One region of the Streptomyces sp. GL_141 genome, then DNA from elsewhere that is predicted to be linked to it. Evidence: riboswitches for the same ligand, from Rfam matches in the RefSeq annotation. Region 1 holds a riboswitch; the other holds the start of a gene.
The links. A riboswitch is a leader RNA that binds a small molecule or an ion and turns the genes downstream of it on or off. The one in region 1 is predicted to bind cobalamin.
Positions count from the first base shown of each region.

Region 1 (3,797 bases):
CAGGAGGGACGGGTCCGAGAGGAGGGGTTCGGCCGGCCCGAAGCGGATGCCCGACGGGGTCAGGACCGCCGCGTCGTCGGCCCAGCGGACCGCCAGGTCCACGTCGTGGGTGGCCATGACCACCGTCGTGCCGGAGGCCCGCAGTCCCGCGAGGACGCCGAGCAGCCGCTCCTGGCCGTCCGGGTCGAGGCCCGCCGTCGGCTCGTCCAGGATCAGCACCCGCGGAGCCATCGCGACCGCCCCCGCGATCGCCGCGCGCTTGCGCTGGCCGTAGGAGAGCAGGTGGGTGGGGCGGTCCCGCAGGTGCGTGATGTCCAGGGCGGCGAGGGCCGAGTCCACGCGGGCGCGGACCTCCGGAGCGGGGAGCCCCTGGTTCATCGGGCCGAAGGACACGTCCTGTTCGACCGAGGCCGCGAACAGCTGGTCGTCGGGGTCCTGCACCACCAGCTGGACGGACGTGCGCAGCCGGGTCAGTCCGGCCCGGTCGTACGAGACCTCCGTGCCGTCCAGCCACAGCGATCCCGCGCCGGGCCGCAGGCCGCCGCTCAGCAGCCGCATCAGCGTGGTCTTGCCGCTGCCGTTGCGGCCCAGCAGGGCCAGCGCCCGGCCCGGCGTGATGGCGAAGTCGACGCCGGTCAGGACGGCCGGGCCGTCCTCGTAGGCGTAGCCCGCGTCGGACAGTTCGATCAGGGGGGTCGCCACCGGGTTCACAAGGAGAGCCCCTTCAGGGTGAGGGTCAGGGTGATCAGGGCCGCCAGCAGGGCGCCGGTGGCCGTCAGGAAGCGCCACGACAGGGCCGCCTCCGGTACGAGGACCCGCAGCGCGCCGTCGTAGCCGCGTCCGGCCAGACCCGCCTGGAGCTTGGCCGCGCGGTCGAAGGCCCGTACGAAGGAGGTGGCGGCGAGCCCGGCCAGGGAGCGCCACACCGCCGCCCGGCTGGTGTGCCCGAGCCGGGCCGCCTGGGCCCGGCGGACCTGCGCCATGGAGTCGAGCAGCAGGAAGCCGATCCGGTACATGACCAGGGCCACGTCCACCACGGGGGCCGGCACCCCGGCCCGCACCAGCCGGGGCAGTACGTCGGAGACCGGGGTGGTGAAGGCGAACAGCAGCAGCCCGAGCGAGGCAGCCGAGGTGCGCAGCAGCAGTTCGGCGGCGAGCCGGGGGCCGTCGGGGGCCAGGGACACCGGCCCCGCCGGGCCGCCGACCGCGAACAGCAGGGGCAGCGCCCCGGTGAAGCAGAAGCCGAGCGGGATCCGGAAGGCCCGCCAGAGCTGCCGGCCGGCCACCCCGGCCGGGCCGAGCAGCACGGCGAGGGTGGCGGCGGCCACCAGCGGCCCGCCCGGCCAGGGCGGCAGGCACACGGCGGTGACCGTCAGCCCGATTCCGAGCAGGGCCTTCTCCAGCGGGTGCCTGCCGCGCCAGCGACTGCCGTGCGCGGCCACGTCGATCGGCAGCACCGCCTACGCCTCCGGGGCGGTGGCGGCAGCGGCGGCGGCCGCCCCCTGGCGGCGGCCCTTGCGGACGCCGAAGTAATACGCGAGCACGCCCGCTCCCAGCGCCGCCTGCAAGGCGAACAGCGCGGACTCGATCTCGGCCGAAGGGGGTTCGTAGAGAGGGGAGAACCAGGGCTCGTAGTCCGGCTTCAGCTCGGTGATCGCCGCCTCGGCCTGCGCGTCGGCGCCCGCGAAGGGCTCCTCCTTGCCCTCGCCCAGCCCGAGGGCGATCGGCAGGACGGCCAGCGCCGCCACCAGGAGCAGCAGCAGGGTGTTGATCTTGGCGTTCTTCGACATGCCGCTCATCAGGCCGCCGCCTTCTCTCCGGTACGGGTGGCCGTCAGCTTCGCGACGCCCAGCCGGACCAGGTCCGACTTGCTCGACGCCATCAGCAGCCGCATCACGAGGACGGTCAGCAGCCCCTCGCTCACGGCCAGCGGGATCTGCGTGACCGCGAAGATCCCCCCGAACTTCGCGAGCGAGCCCGCGAATCCGGAGGCCGGGTCGGGGAAGGCGAGGGCGAGCTGCACGCTGGTGACGCAGTAGGTGACCAGGTCGGCGAAGAAGGCGCCGAAGAACACGGTGACCATCAGCGGGAGAGCGAACTTCCGCAGCAGCCGGTAGACGGCGTAGCCCGCCCACGGGCCGGCGATGGCCATCGAGAAGACGTTGGCGCCGAGGGTGGTGAGCCCGCCGTGCGCCAGCAGCAGGGCCTGGAACAGCAGGGTGATCGTGCCGAGCACCGCCATGATCGGCGGCCGGAACAGGATCGCCCCGAGTCCGGTGCCCGTGGGATGCGAGCAACTGCCCGTGACGGAAGGGATCTTCAGGGCGGACAGGACGAAGGTGAAGGCCCCGGAGGCGCCGAGCAGCAGCGTGCTCTCCGGGTTGGCCTTCACCTCGCGGGTGAGCGCGCGGACGCCGTGGACGACGAAGGGGGCGGACACGGCGCCCCAGGCGACCGCGTGCAAAGGGGGTAGGAACCCCTCGGCTATATGCATGAGTAGGGAGACCTCTCCAGCACCTCGTGGATGGACAACGCGCCCCGGCCGGTCTCCTGGCTCACGGGTTGACGTCCATGCTCCGCCTTCCCGGGCAGCGCGGAACCTCCCGCGCAGCCCAGTGGCTTTCCCGCAGGAGTGGAGCCGGACTTCCCGATCACAGTGGCGAGGGCCGCACCGGTTTCCCACCGGTTTCCCGAACACCAAGGCCCGCTGACCCTAGTCGGCCGCACGGACCGGTAACAACCCGCCCCAATCACGCCGGGCGGTGACCGGATTCCGCTTGTGCGTCACGCCACGTGCCCGTGCTGTCGCTGTCCGCCCCAATGTCCCCGCCTGAAAGGGGAGTTCCGGATGTCCGTGGCCGCCGGAGAACGGCCGCCACACGTCGCCGCCCTGTTCCGGCCGGGCTGCTTCCCGCGGACGGTCCGGGGCCCCCGCCCCCGGGGTGCGCCCGGACGGGTGCGGCCCGGTGGCGGGCCCGCCGGGCCCCGGTGAGGCTGGACGCGTGGCTACCGATCCCGCGCACGACCTCGACCACTCCGACCTGACCGCCGTGCACGTCAACTGCACGCTCAAGCGATCGCCCGAGCCCGGCGACACCGAGGGCCTGATCGACAAGAGCCGTGCGGCGATGGGAGGAGCACGACGATGACCGACAACGCCATGTCTCATGACGACCTGCGTGCCGTGGTGATCAACTGCACCCTCAAGCGGTCGCCGGAACGAAGCCACACGCAGGGCCTGATCGACATCAGCACCGGCATCATGCAGCGTCAGGGTGTCCAGGTCGAGGTACTCCGGGCAGTGGACCTCGACATCGCGACCGGCGTCTGGCCGGACATGACGGAGCACGGCTGGGAGACCGACGAGTGGCCGGTCATTTACTCGAAAGTCATGGCCGCAGACATCCTCACGCTGGCTGGGCCCGTATGGCTGGGTGACAACTCCTCGGTCATGAAGAAGGTGATCGAGCGCCTGTACGCCTGCTCGTCGATCCTCAACGAGCTCGGCCAGTACGCCTACTACGGTCGCGTGGGCGGCTGCCTGATCACCGGCAACGAGGACGGCGCCAAGCACTGCGCGATGAACGTCCTGTACAGCCTCCAGCACCTCGGATACGTCATTCCGCCGCAGGCGGACGCGGGCTGGGTCGGCGAGGCCGGCCCGGGCCCGTCGTACCTCGACCCCGGCTCCGGCGGGCCGGACAACGACTTCACGAACCGCAACACGACCTTCATGACCTGGAACCAGCTCCACCTGGCGAGGATGCTCAAGGACACCGGCGGCATCCCCGCCCACG
Region 1 is NZ_CM174402.1:2,508,222-2,512,018, reverse strand. Features, by position in the region: gene AC3IX6_RS10545 (energy-coupling factor ABC transporter ATP-binding protein) at 1-702, opposite strand, end outside; gene cbiQ (cobalt ECF transporter T component CbiQ) at 708-1,457, opposite strand; gene AC3IX6_RS10535 (energy-coupling factor ABC transporter substrate-binding protein) at 1,461-1,799, opposite strand; gene AC3IX6_RS10530 (energy-coupling factor ABC transporter permease) at 1,799-2,494, opposite strand; cobalamin riboswitch at 2,524-2,717, opposite strand; gene AC3IX6_RS10525 (hypothetical protein) at 3,003-3,149, shown strand; gene AC3IX6_RS10520 (flavodoxin family protein) at 3,146-3,797, shown strand, end outside.

Region 2 (3,797 bases), 230 kb from region 1:
CCCAGCGCTCCGGCCAGTTCAGCTCGACCTCGTAGTGGTCCGGGTGCAGGACGCCGCGGGCCGTGCGGGTCTGCTCCCACGCGGGGAGCGGGCCGCTGCGCTCGGCCAGGTCGCAGGAGGCCTCGTACGCCGCGAGCATGATGCGCTCGGAGAGCTTCGTGGACAGCGCCTTCGCCTCGGGGGAGTCGAAGGGCAGCTTCAGCTGGAAGAAGACGTCCTGGAGGCCCATCGCGCCCAGGCCCACCGGACGCCAGCGGGCGTTGGAGCGGCCGGCCTGCTCGGTCGGGTAGAAGTTGATGTCCACGACGCGGTCGAGGAAGGTGACCGCGGTGCGGACGGTCTCGTCCAGGCGCTCCCAGTCGATCTCCCCCTCCACGACGAAGGCGCCGAGGTTGACCGAGCCGAGGTTGCAGACGGCCGTCTCGCCGTCGTTGGTGACCTCGATGATCTCGGTGCAGAGGTTCGAGGAGTGGACGACGGTGCCCGGCTCGGCGGTCTGGTTCGCCGTGCGGTTGGAGGCGTCCTTGAAGGTCATCCAGCCCTGGCCGGTCTGCGCGAGGGTGCGCATCATCCGGCCGTACAGGTCGCGGGCGGGCATGGACTTGCGGGCCAGGCCCGACTCCTCGGCCTTGCGGTACGCGGCGTCGAACGCGTCGCCCCACAGGTCGACCAGCTCGGGGACGTCGGCGGGGGAGAACAGCGACCAGTCGGCGTCGGCGTTCACGCGGCGCATGAACTCGTCCGGCACCCAGTGGGCCAGGTTCAGGTTGTGGGTGCGGCGCTGGTCCTCGCCGGTGTTGTCGCGGAGCTCCAGGAACTCCTCGATGTCCGCGTGCCAGGTCTCCAGGTAGACCGCGGCGGCGCCCTTGCGGCGGCCGCCCTGGTTCACGGCGGCGACGGAGGCGTCGAGGGTCTTCAGGAACGGCACGATGCCGTTGGAGTGGCCGTTCGTACCGCGGATCAGGGAACCGCGGGCGCGGATGCGGGAGTACGAGAGGCCGATGCCGCCGGCGTGCTTGGAGAGGCGCGCGACCTGGTGGTAGCGGTCGTAGATCGAGTCCAGCTCGTCCAGCGGGGAGTCCAGCAGGTAGCAGGAGGACATCTGCGGGTGGCGGGTGCCGGAGTTGAAGAGGGTGGGGGAGGAGGGCAGGTAGTCGAGGCGGCTCATCAGCCGGTACAGCGAGGCCACTTCCTCGACGGCCTGGACGCTCTCGTTCTCCGCGAGGCCGCAGGCCACGCGCAGCATGAAGTACTGGGGGGTCTCGATGACCTGGCGGGTGATCGGGTGCCGCAGCAGGTAGCGGCTGTGCAGGGTGCGCAGGCCGAAGAAGCCGAAGCGGTCGTCGGCGCCCTCGGCGAGCGCGTGCCCGACCAGCGCGTCGAGCCGGTTCGCGTGCAGGCGTACGAAGTCCGCGGTGCGGTCGGCGATGAGCCCCTCGCGGTGGCCGACCTCGACGGAGCCGGAGAAGGAGGTGGAGCCCTGGCCGGCGGCCTCGTCGCGGACGGCCAGCGTCAGCAGGCGGGCGGCGAGGCGGGAGTAGGCCGGGTCCTCGGAGATCAGCCCGGCGGCCGCCTCGGTGGCGAGCGTACGGAGCTCCGCCTCGTCGGCGGCGGCGCTGCGGCCGCGCAGCGCGGCGGCGGCGACCCGGCCGGGGTCGGTGTCGGGCAGGTCGGCGGTCAGCTCGGTGAGCGTGCGCAGGAGCGCGGCCCCCGGACCCTCGTAGGCGGACGGGTCGGACTCGGCGCGCGGTGCGGAAGGCGCGATGGTCACGGGGGGAGCTCTCCCTCGCTCGGCTCCGGGAACACCGTTGGTGCGGGGCGCGAGGGGGCGCACGTGGGGGCGCGTGCCTGGCAGGGCAGTGCGCGTGCGCCACGTGGCGTCCACCGGCCCAACCGCGAGGCCCGGACGTGTCTGCACCCGGATCGGTCGAGCCGGGCGCACTGTCGACAGGTCCTCGGACTTGCGGATGCACCGAGCGGATCGGTGCATTTCATACCGTTGCGGGACAGTTCCGGATTCTCACCGGATTCCCCTGCGACGACAGCGAGCACGAGCATACATGTGGGGGCCGGTGCTCGCGGTAGCCCCCACATGTTGTGTCGCTCCTCGCGGGCGGTGCACCGCTAGAGCTCCAGGCGGTAGGTGAGCAGGGGGAGCCCCGGAACCGGGTACCAGTCCCGCTCGGGCGTCCGTACGAAGCCCAGCCGGTCGTAGATCCGGTGTGCCCCGAGCATCTTCTCCGTGGTCGACAGCACCAGGTGGCGCACGCCCTCCAGCTCCCGGGCGCGGCTCACGCAGGCCCGTACGAGGGCTTCGCCCGCACCGCGTCCGCGCGCCGCGGGGGAGACGGCCAGCATCCGGAACTCGGCCTCGCCGGGGCCCGCGATATCGCACAGCGGGCTGCCGGGAGGCGCGAAGGTCACACCGCCGAGCAGCGTGCCCTCGTACTCCGCGACGAGCACCTCGCCGTCGGGGGCCCGGCCGGCGACGTCGCGCAGCCGGCTCAGGTAGGGGTCGTCCTCGGAGAAGTCGAGCAGTCCGTCGTCGAGGTACGCCCGTGCGGTGATCTCGCCGAGCTCTTCGTATTCGGCGGCCGCCGCCGTCCTGATGATGATGTCCATGGCACCGAGTGTGCGCCAGGGCAGGAAAAGGGGCCGCCGCGTTCCGTCGGGTGGACGGAACGCGGCGGCCCTTTGCGGCTCAGCGGTTCAGCAGCAGCGGAACCCTTCGCGCGGGTCGCCCTCGCGGGCGTCCGTGCGGGCCCGTTCGAAGGCCCGGCGCGACTGGACCTCGGCGTCGGGGTCGTGCGTACGGGCGTGGGCCACGTAGTGGTCGTAGGCCGCCTCGCCCGAGAACTCCCGTACGAAGAACCGGGCCCGGCCCAGCGCGTGGCGCAGCCGCGTCACGCGGGTTCCCGTACGGAGTCCTGCACGCGGCCGCCGCCCGAGTCGAGGCCGGCGGCGGCGAGTTCCGCCCGCTCCTCGGCGGTCGGGATCAGACCGGCCGGGGCGACGATCTTGGACTCGGTCCACGGGAACTCGACCATGGTGACCGACTCGGGCTTGCGGATGGCCTTGAAGCAGGTCCGGGCGGCGTCCACGAGCACGATGATGATCAGCAGGGCGAAGAACACGGACAGGACGCCGTCCACCGTGGCGTTGGTGACCACGGTGTGCATCTCGTCCATGTTCTTGGCGGGCTTGAGGACCTTGCCCGCGTCGATCCCGTCCTGGTAGACGTCCCGCTGCGCGAAGAAGCCGATCTTCGGGTTGTCGGAGAAGATCTTCTGGTAGCTGGCGGTGAGCGTGACGGCCAGGTCCCAGGCCAGCGGAACGCCCGTCACCCAGGCCCACTTGAGCCGGCCGGACTTGATCAGCAGGGTGGTGCAGACGGCCAGGGCGACCGCCGCGAGCAGCTGGTTCGCGATGCCGAACAGCGGGAAGAGCTGGTTGATGCCGCCCAGCGGGTCCTTGACGCCGACCCACAGGAAGTAGCCCCAGCCGCCGACGACGACCGCGCTGGCGAACCAGACGCCCGGCTTCCAGCTGACGTCCTTGAAGGACCTGTGCACGTTGCCGAGGGTGTCCTGGAGCATGAAGCGGCCCACGCGGGTGCCGGCGTCGACCGTCGTCAGGATGAACAGGGCCTCGAACATGATCGCGAAGTGGTACCAGAACGCCTTCATCGCGGTGCCGCCGATGACAGCCGAGAAGATCTCCGACATTCCGAGTGCGAAGGTCGGGGCGCCGCCCGTACGGGACAGCAGGCTGGTCTCCTCCACGTCCTTCGCGGCCTG
Region 2 is NZ_CM174402.1:2,738,407-2,742,203, reverse strand. Features, by position in the region: gene AC3IX6_RS11570 (ribonucleoside-diphosphate reductase subunit alpha) at 1-1,771, opposite strand, end outside; cobalamin riboswitch at 1,930-2,058, opposite strand; gene AC3IX6_RS11565 (GNAT family N-acetyltransferase) at 2,125-2,622, opposite strand; gene AC3IX6_RS11560 (CstA-like transporter-associated (seleno)protein) at 2,710-2,907, opposite strand; gene AC3IX6_RS11555 (carbon starvation CstA family protein) at 2,904-3,797, opposite strand, start outside.
Region 2: linked by a shared signal. The riboswitch ahead of AC3IX6_RS11570 (ribonucleoside-diphosphate reductase subunit alpha) and the one ahead of AC3IX6_RS10530 (energy-coupling factor ABC transporter permease) in region 1 are both predicted to bind cobalamin.